2 regions of the Nocardia heshunensis genome follow, and region 1 is predicted to be linked to the other one. Evidence: riboswitches for the same ligand, from Rfam matches in the RefSeq annotation. Region 1 holds a riboswitch; the other holds the start of a gene.
The links. A riboswitch is a leader RNA that binds a small molecule or an ion and turns the genes downstream of it on or off. The one in region 1 is predicted to bind S-adenosylmethionine.
Positions count from the first base shown of each region.

Region 1 (5,753 bases):
GGGATCCGCATGTGAGCGGGGCCTACGGGTACTGCCCCTTCTATGAACTGACCGGGTGGTGGTGTCCCGGGTGCGGCGGTCTGCGTGGCTTGCACAACCTCACCGAGGGACACGTGCTCGATGCCATTCACAGCAATCTCCTGTTGCTGCCGCTGACAGTGGGATTCACGGCGTGGTGGGTGACCTGGCTGATGGCCGGGTGGCGGGGGAAGCCGATGCCGCCGCGGCTACCGCAGGTGCTGCCGAAACCGGCGCTGTGGGTGGCACTGGCATTTCTGATCGTCTTCACCGTTGTGCGGAACACGCCGTGGGGAAGCTGGATCGCACCCGTTTAGTCGGGGCATGCTCTGCATATGAGCGATTCGCTGCGGGAACGGGTGCGGGAGAAGCTGGTCCGGCAGCTCGCCGAGGACGGGCCGACGGATTCGGAACAGGACGACGCCCGGCAGCTCTCGGTCCGTGAGGACCTCGAACTGCTGGACGCCGTGAGCGATGACGATCCGGTCATCGAAGACCTCGCGGCCCGCTATCTGGTGCCGTAGTTCAGAAGCCGCAGGGAGCCGCGCCGTCGGCGGAGCTGCCGAACGGGCGGGTTTCAGGGACCGGGTTCCAATGGCCTTCGGTGCGGCCGTAATTCCAGGACGGGCCGTTTTCCACCAGGGTGGAGATGGCGTCGATCAGGCGGTCCACATCGGCGGCGGTGGTGCCGAGGCCGATGCTGGCACGCAGGGCGGCGTCCACGCCGAGGCGGGCCAGCAGCGGATGCGCGCAGAAGCGGCCGTCGCGGACGCCGATGCCGTGCTCGGCCGACAGGTAGGCGGCCACCTGGCCCGGCTCGAAGCCGTCGACCGTGAAGGCGACGATGCCGACGGCGTCGGTGCTGTCGCGCCAGATGCGCAGGAAGTTCACGCCCGGAACGGTTTTCAGGCCGTAGCGCAGGCGATGCGTGAGGTACTGCTCGTGTTCGACGACGGTCGTCTCGTCCAGGTCGGCGAGGGCGTCGCAGGCGGCGGCCAGGGCGGCCACGCCCAGCACGTTCGGCGAACCGGCCTCGTGCCGCTGCGGGGCCGGAGCCCACTCGACACCGTCGGTGGTCACCGAGCGCACCGCGCCGCCGCCCGCCAGGTACGGCTCGGCCTTGTCCAGCCAGTCGCGGCGGCCGACCAGCACGCCGGCGCCGAAGGGGGCGTACGCCTTGTGGCCGGAGAAGGCCAGGTAGTCGATGCCGGTCGTTCGCAGATCGATGCGGCGGTGCGGGGCCAGCTGCGCCGCGTCCACCAGGATGCGGGTGCCGCACTGGTGGGCGATCCAGGCCAGCCGCTCCAGCGGCAGCAATTCGCCGGTCACATTCGAGGCGCCGGTAACCGCCAGCAGCGCAGCGGGTTTCGAGCACAGCTCGGCGACGACGCGCTGGATGGTCTCCTCGATGGTGTCGGCGACGGCCACCACGCGGCGGCCGTGCCGGGTCCAGGGCAGGAAGTTGGCGTGGTGTTCGACATCCAGCACCACGGTGTCGCCGGGCACACAGGAGGCCAGCAGGTTCAGCGAGTCGGTGGTGTTGCGGGTGAAGACGACGACCTGGTCGTCGGCCGCGTTCAGGAAGCGGGCGACCGAGCCGCGGGCCGACTCGTAGCAGTCGGTGGAGACCCGCGAGGCGTAGCCCGCGCCGCGGTGCACGCTGGCGTAGAACGGCAGCAGCTCGGCGACGCGATCGGTGACCTGCTGCAACGCGGGGGCGCTGGCGGCGTAGTCGAAATTGGCGTAGCCGATGGTGCCGCCCTGCACGAGCGGCACCTGGAGATCACAGCCGGACACGGTGGCGAGGGGGGCACAGGTCTGGTCGGCGAATGCGGTCATCACGAAATCCCATCGGATTCATGGACACACGATCGATGAAACGAAGTGATCGAGAGTCCGCGCTTGCCGCGCCCGGTCGGGCGGCGGCCCGGTCGTCACCTGGAGCACCCCACCGCGGAGGAGGGTTGCCGACCAGCTAGCCAGGGCTTAGTGCTGGTACTCATGACCTGATTGGAGACACTGGCAGATCGTTCGCGGGGTTGTCAACCCCTCCCGGTCGGGACGTCCGCCGTCAGGATTTGCGAGCCGACACGCACCGCTCGAGGTCGGGCACGCGGATCTCCCGTCCGATCGGGGCGAGATATCTCGCGGTGTGCTCTGGTCCGCCCGCCTGCTCGACCTCATGCCACCCGTACTCGGCCAACAGCGTCGAGACCTGATCGGGTTGCAGCCCGAAATGCCAGAGCGGCTGTCGCGCAACGAATCTGCGATAGGTGGGAGCGCAGTCCTGAAGGTCGGTGCCGTCGAGAAAGTCCTGCCGGACATAGCTGAAGATGAGCTGACTGCCGGGTGTGGCCGCTGTGAGGGCCGAAAGAGTCGCGCGCACAGCGGGTTCGGTCAGATACTGCGTGACGCCCTCCCAGAGGAAGAGGGTCCGCGCGTCGAATCGGTATCCGCGCTCGGCCAATACGGTGGCGAGGTCCTCGGTCTCGAAGTCGATCGGCACCTGGGTCACGCTGTCGGGCAGCGCGATTCGCTTGCGCTTCGCGGCGATATTGATCGGCAGATCTACCTCGAAGGCGGGAACTCCGGTGGGCGCGGCCAATCGGAGCGCCTTCGTGTCGAGTCCCGCGCCGAGCACCACGACCGCCTCGATGCCATCGGCGATCGCGGCCGCGGTCCGGTCATCGAAATACCTTTTGCGGCAGGCGAGGCTCTCCCACGCGCCGACGCCCTCGCGGTTCATGCCCGCGCGCAACAGGCGTCGACCGGCCGGGAGGCGGACCAGCGCCCGCAGGCCCGCGGGCAGCATGTGCAGGGCGAGTTCGTCTGTCAGGAAACGTTTTTCGGCGGGTTCGAGGTGCTCAGCCGCGGCGATGAGAATCGGGACCAGGGATGTGTCGGCGGCGGTGTTCGGCATGGTCGCGCTATCCTTTCCTGCACCGGTAAAGTATCTGAGTGGAGGAAGTAGTTGCATGGACGCAGATAAATCTAAGTCCTCCCACCCGCAACCGTCAATGGAGCGGCTCGAAGGGCCGTACCGCGAATACGTCACCGCGCAGGCCGTCATCGCCCAGGCGGCCGCATCCGCGCTCGGGTTGGGGGCCACCGACTTCTTCGCCTTGAACCTCATCGCGCTGGCCGGATCGCTGACCGCGGGCGAACTCGCGACGCGGACCGGACTCTCGACCGGTGCGGTCACTCGGCTCATCGACCGGCTGGAACAGGGCGGATTCGTCCGGCGGGTGCCGGATGCCACGGACCGTCGCAAGGTGCTAGTCGAGTCGATTCCGGATTCGGACGGCCGGATCGAGGCGGTGGTGGGCCCGCCGCGGGACCGGTTGGCGGAGATGTTCGCCGACTACGGGCCCGAGCAGCTCGAGGTGCTCTTCGACTACTTCACGCGGGCCACGATCGCGCTGCGGGAGGCCGCCCACGACATGCTCGACCGGCCCCGGTAGGTGTGACCGACGGCACGACCGTATCGAAAAAATCGTCCGAAAGTTGGAGTGGGTGGGCCGCAAAGTTCGAATCGCGAGATCGTTGCTGAAGCGTATGGTCGAAGGGAAGTTAGGGTAGCCAAAGTGGGGTGCCCCCGGAGTTGATCACGAGGAGCCTCGACCATGTTGGAGACCAGCACCCCGTTCTCGACGCTCATTCGCACCGCGACCGAGCAGCAGCACAACGAGGCGGAACACTCCACGTTCATGAGCGACCTGTTCGCCGGGCGGCTCGGGGTGGAGGCGTTCTACCGGTACACCTCGCAGCTCTGGTTCGTTTACGAAGCCCTCGAAAAGCATTCCGAGGCGCTGGCTTCCGATGCCGTCGCGGGTCCGTTCGTCAAGCCTGAACTGGCGCGGCTGGCTTCCATCGAGGCCGATCTGGCTCACCTGGGTGGCGCGAACTGGCGCGACGAACTGACCCCGCTGCCCTCCACCGCTGCCTACGCCGCCCGCATCGACGAGTGCGCGAGCGAGTGGCCCGCCGGGTACGTGGTGCACCACTACACCCGCTACCTGGGCGATCTTTCGGGCGGCCAGGTCATTCGCGACACCGCCGAGAAGCTGTGGAACCTGCCCAAGAAGGGCGATGGTGTGCGGTTCTACGTTTTCGACGGCATCACCAATCCGGCCGCGTTCAAGCGGGACTACCGCCAGGCGCTGGATCAGCTTCCTCTCGAAGGCGCCGAGGTCGAGCGCGTGCTCGACGAGGCGCGGTTGGCGTTCACCATGAACACCAACCTCTTCGGTGAACTGGGTGCGGAATTCAGCGCGCGGAACTGAGGACTCGCAACCAGCGAGGTCGTTGATCCTGTAATCCAGCAGGGTCGGCGGCCTCGTCTGCGGTCGGCCCCGTTCGTCGGGGGTGGGGTCGACGGCTCTTGTGCTCGGGCGGGCGGTGAGTTGCCATGGTGGGTATGAGTTTTCCGCTGTTGCTGAGTTTCGTCGGGTTGTGCGTGCTGCTGGCGCTCACGCCGGGGCCGGATACGTTTCTGGTGCTGCGCTTCTCGATGGCGGGATCGCGACCGGGGATCGCGGCGGCGGTGGGGTCGGCGTTCGGGGGCATCGTCTGGGCGACCGTGGTGGCGGCGGGGGTCGCGGCGCTGCTGGAACAGTCGGCCACCGCGTATCGCACGCTGAAGGTGATCGGCGGGATCTACCTGGTGTACCTGGGGGTTCGGGCCTTGCTCGCGCATCGGCGCGGGCAGACCGCCGAGGAAGCGGATGGTCAGCTGCCGCAAGGGAAGCCGGTGACGATGCGCTCGGCGTTCGCTGCGGGATTGCTGTCGTGCATCTTCAATCCGAAGGTGGGGTTGTTCTATCTCGCGGTGCTGCCGCAGTTCCTGACCCACGTGACCTTCCTGAACACGCTCACCCTCGGGGCCATCGAATCCAGTGTCGCCGCAATCGAAATGATCCTGCTGGCGGTGGCGGCCGCGCGGGCGGTGGCATTGCTGAAACGGCCCAAGGTCCGGGCGGGGCTGGAACAGGCGAGTGCGGCGATTCTGGCGGCGCTGGGCCTGGGGACGGCGGCCTCGGCGGCGGCCTAGACGGTCAGTCGGCGATCTCGGCGCGATGGTAGACGCCGTTGTAGTACACCAGCGGCCCGACCGCGGGGGAGTCCTCGGTGTTGTCGTGCACCTGGGTGACCAGGCCGATGACCAGCGTGTGATCGCCGATCGGGAGCAGTTGATGCACGGTGGCGCGCACCCAGATCGGGGTGCCGTGCAGCACCGGCTCGCCGGTGGGCAGCGTCGTCCACAGCGATCGATCGGTGAAGCGGTCTTCGGCGGCGCGACTGAAACGCTGGGCCAGATGCTTCTGATGCTCGCCCAGGAAGTGCACGACCAAGGATTCCGCGCGCAGCATGGCCTCGATGCTGGACGACGTCTCGGCGATATTGAACGAGATGAGCGGCGGCTGCGCGGAGAGCGAGGCGAACGAGGTGGCAGTGAAACCGACCGGCCCGTTCTTGGAGTTCAGGGTGACGATGGTGACGCCCGCCGGATAGTGCCGCATCGCGGCGCGATACTGCTGCGCGGTAATGCCGCTCAGATCGTCGGGCACGTGTAGCTCGGTGCCGGGCGTCGGTGAATCACTCACGTCACGAACCTACGTGGTCGAGCGCCCGGTTATTCCACGCTGTAAGAAATCGCTCAACTGTTCACGCTCAATCCACGTCGATGGCCAGCCCCGCCGTGATCCGCACCAACTCCCCGAAGGTCGTGCGGAACA
Region 1 is NZ_BAAGTC010000004.1:973,433-979,185, forward strand. It holds gene ACYVN4_RS17060 (DUF2752 domain-containing protein) at 1-335, shown strand, start outside; gene ACYVN4_RS17065 (hypothetical protein) at 354-542, shown strand; gene ACYVN4_RS17070 (aminotransferase class V-fold PLP-dependent enzyme) at 544-1,857, opposite strand; SAM riboswitch class IV at 1,912-2,025, opposite strand; gene ACYVN4_RS17075 (SAM-dependent methyltransferase) at 2,090-2,938, opposite strand; gene ACYVN4_RS17080 (MarR family winged helix-turn-helix transcriptional regulator) at 3,036-3,479, shown strand; gene ACYVN4_RS17085 (biliverdin-producing heme oxygenase) at 3,642-4,301, shown strand; gene ACYVN4_RS17090 (LysE family translocator) at 4,436-5,068, shown strand; gene ACYVN4_RS17095 (flavin reductase family protein) at 5,073-5,621, opposite strand; gene ACYVN4_RS17100 (YbaK/EbsC family protein) at 5,689-5,753, opposite strand, start outside.

Region 2 (5,753 bases), on a different contig from region 1:
GACCACCGCGATATCGCAGCCCGCCGCCGTCGCCTCGGCCAGCCGGACCGACAGCAGGGACGACTGGACGCCGTGCCGCCGGTGCCCGGGATCGGTTGCCGCACCGGTGAGTTGGGCGACACCCTGCAACATGCGCATGCTTGCCCCGCCCGCCACCGCGCCGTCGCGCCGGGCCAGATACCGCTGTACTCCGGCCGAGCGGGTCAGATCGCGCATGGCATTGGCAATAATCTCGGCCGGGAACTCCTCGTGCGAGGCCACACCCTGTGTGTCGGGGTGGGCGAAACCCTCCGCGACAACATGCAGCCAGGCATCGAATTCGTCCTCGCCACTGTGCTTCACCTCGACCCCGTCGGCGACGTCCGCGGCCCGCGCACCGCCGAGCTCGATGCCGAGCACGTTCTCGAACGACACCAGCCGATATCCGCGCTCGGTGAGCAGTTCTCCGACACCCGGATCACCCAGTTGCGATACTTCGGCCTGCACAGCGGTCTTGCGCTCCGCGAACAGCCGCTCGATCTGCTCGAGCTCGGCCACCGTCGGGACCCCGTCGAAGCCGAGCCCGGCCACCTTGTTCAACGGCGACCCGTCCTCCGCGAACGAGGCCACCCCGCCCGCGACCGGAATCACGAACCCGGTCTCGCCGCCGAGCCGCGTCGCCGCGGCCCGAGCGCCCTTGCTGATCAGCTCTGCTTCGACCCGTTCGATGCGCGCCGCCAGCTCGGTCCCGCAGAAAAACGTCCCCTGGTCACCAGCCATGTCCGCCAGCCTAATTCGCGCCACCGCACGCCCGCCTCCAATTTTCGGCGCGGCCGCCGCTGAAATTCCTGGAGCCATTCGGGCCGGGGCGGGGTGGCGAGCTCGCAGGCGCGGGCGGATGCGCCGGGGCGGTGATGCCGGGCAGGGAATCGGCGGGCCGTAGGGTCGGGGCGTGGCTTTTGATCGTGCGACCGGACCGGCGGGCGGCCTCGTGGTGGGGTTCGACCTGGATATGACGCTGATCGATTCGCGGCCGGGGATTGCCGCGGTGTGGGATGCGGTGGCCGCGAAGACCGGGGTGCCGATCGACTCCGAGTTGGTGGTGTCGCGGCTCGGGCCGCCGTTGGCGGACGAGGCGGCGCAGTGGTTTCCCGAGCACGAGGTGCCGGGGATCGTGGCCATGTACCGGGAGTTCTACCCGGACCTGGCGGTGCAACCCTCGGAGAACCTGCCCGGTGTCGTCGACGCTCTCGCGGCCGTGCACCAGGCGGGCGGGCGGGTGCTGGTGATCACGGCCAAGAACGGACCGCACGCGCAGCTGCATCTGGATCACCTCGGCCTCGAGGTGGATGAGCTGGTCGGTGGGGCGTGGGCGGAGGAGAAGGGGGAGGTGCTGCGCGAGCGCGGTGCCCAGATCTATGTGGGGGACCACCTCGGGGACGTGCGCGCGGCCAAGGTGGCCGACGCCGTCTCGGTGGCCGTGACCACCGGCCCCTATGCGGCCGAAGAGCTGTCGGCGGCCGGGGCCGATGTGGTGCTTGATGACCTCACCGAGTTCCCGGCGTGGCTGGCCGGCCACCTGGGTGGATAGAACCCGCGTCATCCCGGCGTGTATTTGGCCGGGATCCACACTGGCGGCGTTGGATTCCGGCCAGAAGCGCGCCGGAATGACGAGGCGGAGGCGACGGCTACAGCGGGGGCGCGAGGGCGAGGGTGACCGCGTGGGCGGGGTCTAGGGCAGGGAGGGCGGCGTCGACGGGTTTGCCTTCGGCGTCGTGGATTCGCCAACCATGTAGGGAGACGACGCGGGTGCCGCGGTGGTTGGCGAGGGCCAGTTCGGAGAGGGTGCCCCAGGATCCGCCGATGACGATGACCGCGTCGGCGGAGGAGATCAGGATGGCGTTTCGGGCTTCGCCCATGTTCGTGTAGAGGACGGCCGAGAGGCCCTCGCAGGCGGCGGCGCGGTCGGTGTCGGGGCGGATGCCGATGACGAGTCCGCCTGCGCGGGAAGCGCCTTCGGTGACGGCGGCCATGACGCCGGTGCCGCCGCCGCACAGGACGGTCGCGCCCGCGGTGGCGAGAAGATGGCCTACTTCGCAGGCGGCGGTGGCCTCGCGATCGGTGCAGTCACGGGGGCCGCAGACGGCTATTTGCAATGGTGGCAAGGGTTTTCCTCTCGTCGGTGGTCGGCGGTAGCCGCGTGGGTCGGCGGCGTTGTTGGCATCAGGCTGATTCGAATCCTGTCGTCTTCCCGGTTGCCGCGGCTACCTTTTGCCCACGGTCACGAGTATCAGCATGTTCGAGCCCCGGCTCGCTGATCGGCAACCCTCGCTTGGCGGTGGGCGGTACCTCCGCCTTCGCTCCGGCCGTGCGCGTCTGAGGACGGCTCCGCCGGCAGCGCATCTGGGGGTGCCCCGGGTGACGACCAGGCGGTGCCGTCGCGGGCATCGCAAGCGCTAACAGGCCGCGGTGGCAGTCGCGGTCGTGTCCCCATGCCCGGTTGGCGAGCCGGTGCGAAGTAGAGGTTTGCGATGAGCAGGTATTGGTCCCGTGGTTTCGGCCGGGTGGCGGTGGGAGTCGCCGCGGCGGCTCTGGTGGCGGGACTGGCCTCGGCCTGCTCCAACGACTCGTCCGGAAGCAGTTCCGACACCGTGTATTTCGGCGTTTCGGGGCCGAAGACGGGTGGTTCGGCCGAGTACGGGCGGCTCTGGCAGCAGGGGTTCGACCTGGCGCTTGACGAGATCAATGCCAATGGCGGGATCAACGGCAAGAAGGTCGCGCTGAAATGGGAGGACTCGCAGTCGGATCCGAAGCAGACGGTGCCGATCGCGACCAAGTTCGTGGGCGATCAATCGATCATCGCCGAGCTGGGTGACTTCTCCTCGCCCGCCTCCATCGCCGCGTCGCCGGTGTACAACCGCGGCAAGCTGGTGCAGTACGGCTTCACCAACTCGTCGGTGGATTTCACCAAGGGCGGCGACTATTCGTGGAGCCCGTCCATCACCCTGGATGTCTTCCAGGAGCGCAATGCCGAATGGGTGAAGTCGAAGGCCAAGAAGGTGTCGGTGGTCTACCTCGAAACCGATTGGGGCAAGCAGGCTTTCCAGTTCTTCCAGCAGTTCGCCAAGGAGAAGGGCATCGAGATCGCCTACTCCTCCTCGATTCTGCCGGACTCGCAGGACTTCCGGCCGGTGCTGATCAAGGGCCGCGACGCCAACCCGGACGCGTTCGTGCACCTGGGCTACGGCCCGGATGGCGCGCTGGTGGCCAAGCAGCTGCGTGATGTCGGGTTCAACGGCCAGTTCTTCGGCGGCCAGAACACGCCGCAGTTCATCGATCTGGCGGGTAAGGCGGCCGAGGGCGACATCGTGAACGGTGTGTTCAGTCCGTCGGATCCGAGCCCGAAGATCCAGGCGTTCGTCACCAAGTTCAAGGCCAAGTTCAATACCGATCCGGGCGACTTCAACGTCTACGCCTATGACGCGCTGAACGTGCTGGTGAAGGCCGCCAAGACCGGTGGCGCGACCCGTGAGGGCGTGCTGAAGGGGCTGCGCGAGGTGAAGGACTTCGACGGAATCGGCCTGGGCACCTTCGCCTTCGATCAGCAGACGCGGCGGCCGAGCGGGGTGAAGCCGATCGAGCTGGTGCTGCAGAACGGCAAGTTCCTGCCGGTCGGAAGCAGTAAGTAGATGTTCGACACGCTTATCGCGGGTCTGGTCCACGGCAATGCGTACGCGCTCATTGCCGTGGGCATCACCCTGATCTTCGGGGTCAGCAATGTCATCAACTTCGCGCACGGCTCGATCTTCGCGTTCGGGTCGGTGCTGGGCTGGTGGTTGATCGCGCAGCACGGGCTGCCGTGGTGGGCGGCGCTGGTCGTGGTGGTGGCGGTGACGGGGCTGGTCGGGGTGGCCATCGATGTGCTGGCGGTGCGACCGCTGCGCCGCGCCCCGGCCATTGCCGCGCTGCTGGCGACGGTGGCGGTCGGGCTGATCATCGAGAACGTGGTGGCCCTGGTCTTCGGACCGGACACCAGGCCCTTCCCGCAGGTGTTGCCCACCAACAATATTCGGGTCGGCGGGGTGCGACTGGGCACCTCGGACGTGGTCATGTTCGCCATCACGCTCACGGTGATGGTGGGGCTGTGGGCGTTCCTGCGCTACAGCCGCCACGGGCTGGCGATTCGCGCCACCGCGCAGGATCCCGATGCGGCCGCGCAGATGGGGATCGGCGTGGGGCGGGTGCAGTCGCTGGCATTCGCCATCGCCTCCGGATTGGGCGGGCTGGCCGGCATTTTCGTGGGCCTCTACAACTCGAATATCTCACCGACCAGCGGCGGCGTCGTCGGCATGACCGGTTTCGTGGCCGCGACCATCGGTGGGCTGGGCTCGATTCCGGGCGCGGTGGTCGGCGGGTTCGTGCTGGGACTGGTGGAAGCGTTCGGCATCTATTGGTTCGGGGATGGGTACCGCGATCTGATCACCTTCGGGCTGTTGGTCATCTTCCTGGTGCTGCGGCCGGGCGGGCTGCTCGCGCGGCCGCCCGCCATCGAATCCGAGCCCATGACCGGGACTTTCCTCAGTGCGGGCCGGGAGCTGCGGGTGCGCTGGTGGCATGCGCTGATCGCGTTGCTGGTTGTCGGCGTGGGGATTCCGTTCGTGGCCAACGATTACGGCATCTCGGTGGGCACCCAGATTCTGGCCTACGCCATCATCGCCGTGTCCATGACGCTGGTGGCCGGGTCGGCGGGCCAGCTGGCCATCGGACAGGCCGGGCCGATCGCCATCGGCGCGTACACCTCGGCGGTGCTGACGGTGTCGCACGGGTGGGCGTTCCTGCCCGCCATCATCGCGGCGGGAATCGTTGCGGCCGTGGTGTCTTCGGTGCTGGCCGCGCCGCTGTGGCGATTGGGCGGCCACTATGTGGCCATCGCGACGCTCGGCATCGGCATCGTGACGGTGGCGATCATCCGCAACTGGGAGTCGGTGACGCGCGGCAGCTACGGCATCTTCGGGATTCCGGCGCCGAAGATCTTCGGCTACGAATTCACCACGCACACCGACATTTTCCGGATGGAACTGGTGGTGCTGGCGCTCGCGCTCGCGGTGATCATCGGGGTGCAGCGGTCCCGGCTGGGCACCGCTATCCGGGCGATCGGCGCGGACGAGGTGGCGGCGCGCTCGGCGGGTGTGCCGGTGCGCGACTACAAGGCGCTGGCGTTCGCGCTGGCGGCGTTCTTTTCCGGGATCGGCGGTGCGCTGCTGGCGCACCAGTACTCCTACATCGACCCGACGGTGTTCAACCTGCCGATGTCGTTATTGGTGGTGACCATTCTGGTGCTCGGCGGCACCGCCTCGCCCTATGGCGCGGTGCTGGGCGCGGCGGTGCTGATCGGGGTGCCGGAGGTGCTGCGGCTCGCGCCGTCGTGGCGAATCGTGTTGTACGGGTTGGTTTTGCTGCTGGTGGTGCGGTTCCGGCCGCAGGGAATTTTGGTGAGGAGGGAACGTGTCCGTGACAACGAACGAAGCGCAGACAGCGAGCTCAGTCCCGCCACCGTCTGACGGTGAGGCCGCGCTGCGGGTCACCGGCCTGCGCCGGTCCTTCGGTGGTGTGCAGGCTGTTGACGGGGTCGAATTCTCCATCGCGCCGGGCGAATTCGTGTCCATCATCGGCCCGAACGGGTCGGGCAAGTCGACGACGGTCAATCTGATCTCCGGCGTGCTGAAGCCGGACGCGGGCGAAGTACTGGTGCGCGGCAAACGGATTCGTCCCGG
Region 2 is NZ_BAAGTC010000008.1:348,006-353,758, reverse strand. It holds gene ACYVN4_RS27880 (GNAT family N-acetyltransferase) at 1-759, opposite strand, end outside; gene ACYVN4_RS27875 (HAD family hydrolase) at 932-1,570, shown strand; gene ACYVN4_RS27870 (SLOG cluster 4 domain-containing protein) at 1,668-2,144, opposite strand; SAM riboswitch class IV at 2,259-2,441, shown strand; gene ACYVN4_RS27865 (ABC transporter substrate-binding protein) at 2,511-3,668, shown strand; gene ACYVN4_RS27860 (ABC transporter permease) at 3,669-5,540, shown strand; gene ACYVN4_RS27855 (ABC transporter ATP-binding protein) at 5,491-5,753, shown strand, end outside.
Region 2: it holds a riboswitch for S-adenosylmethionine, as region 1 does, so the genes downstream of both, ACYVN4_RS27865 (ABC transporter substrate-binding protein) here and ACYVN4_RS17070 (aminotransferase class V-fold PLP-dependent enzyme) in region 1, are expected to answer to the same signal.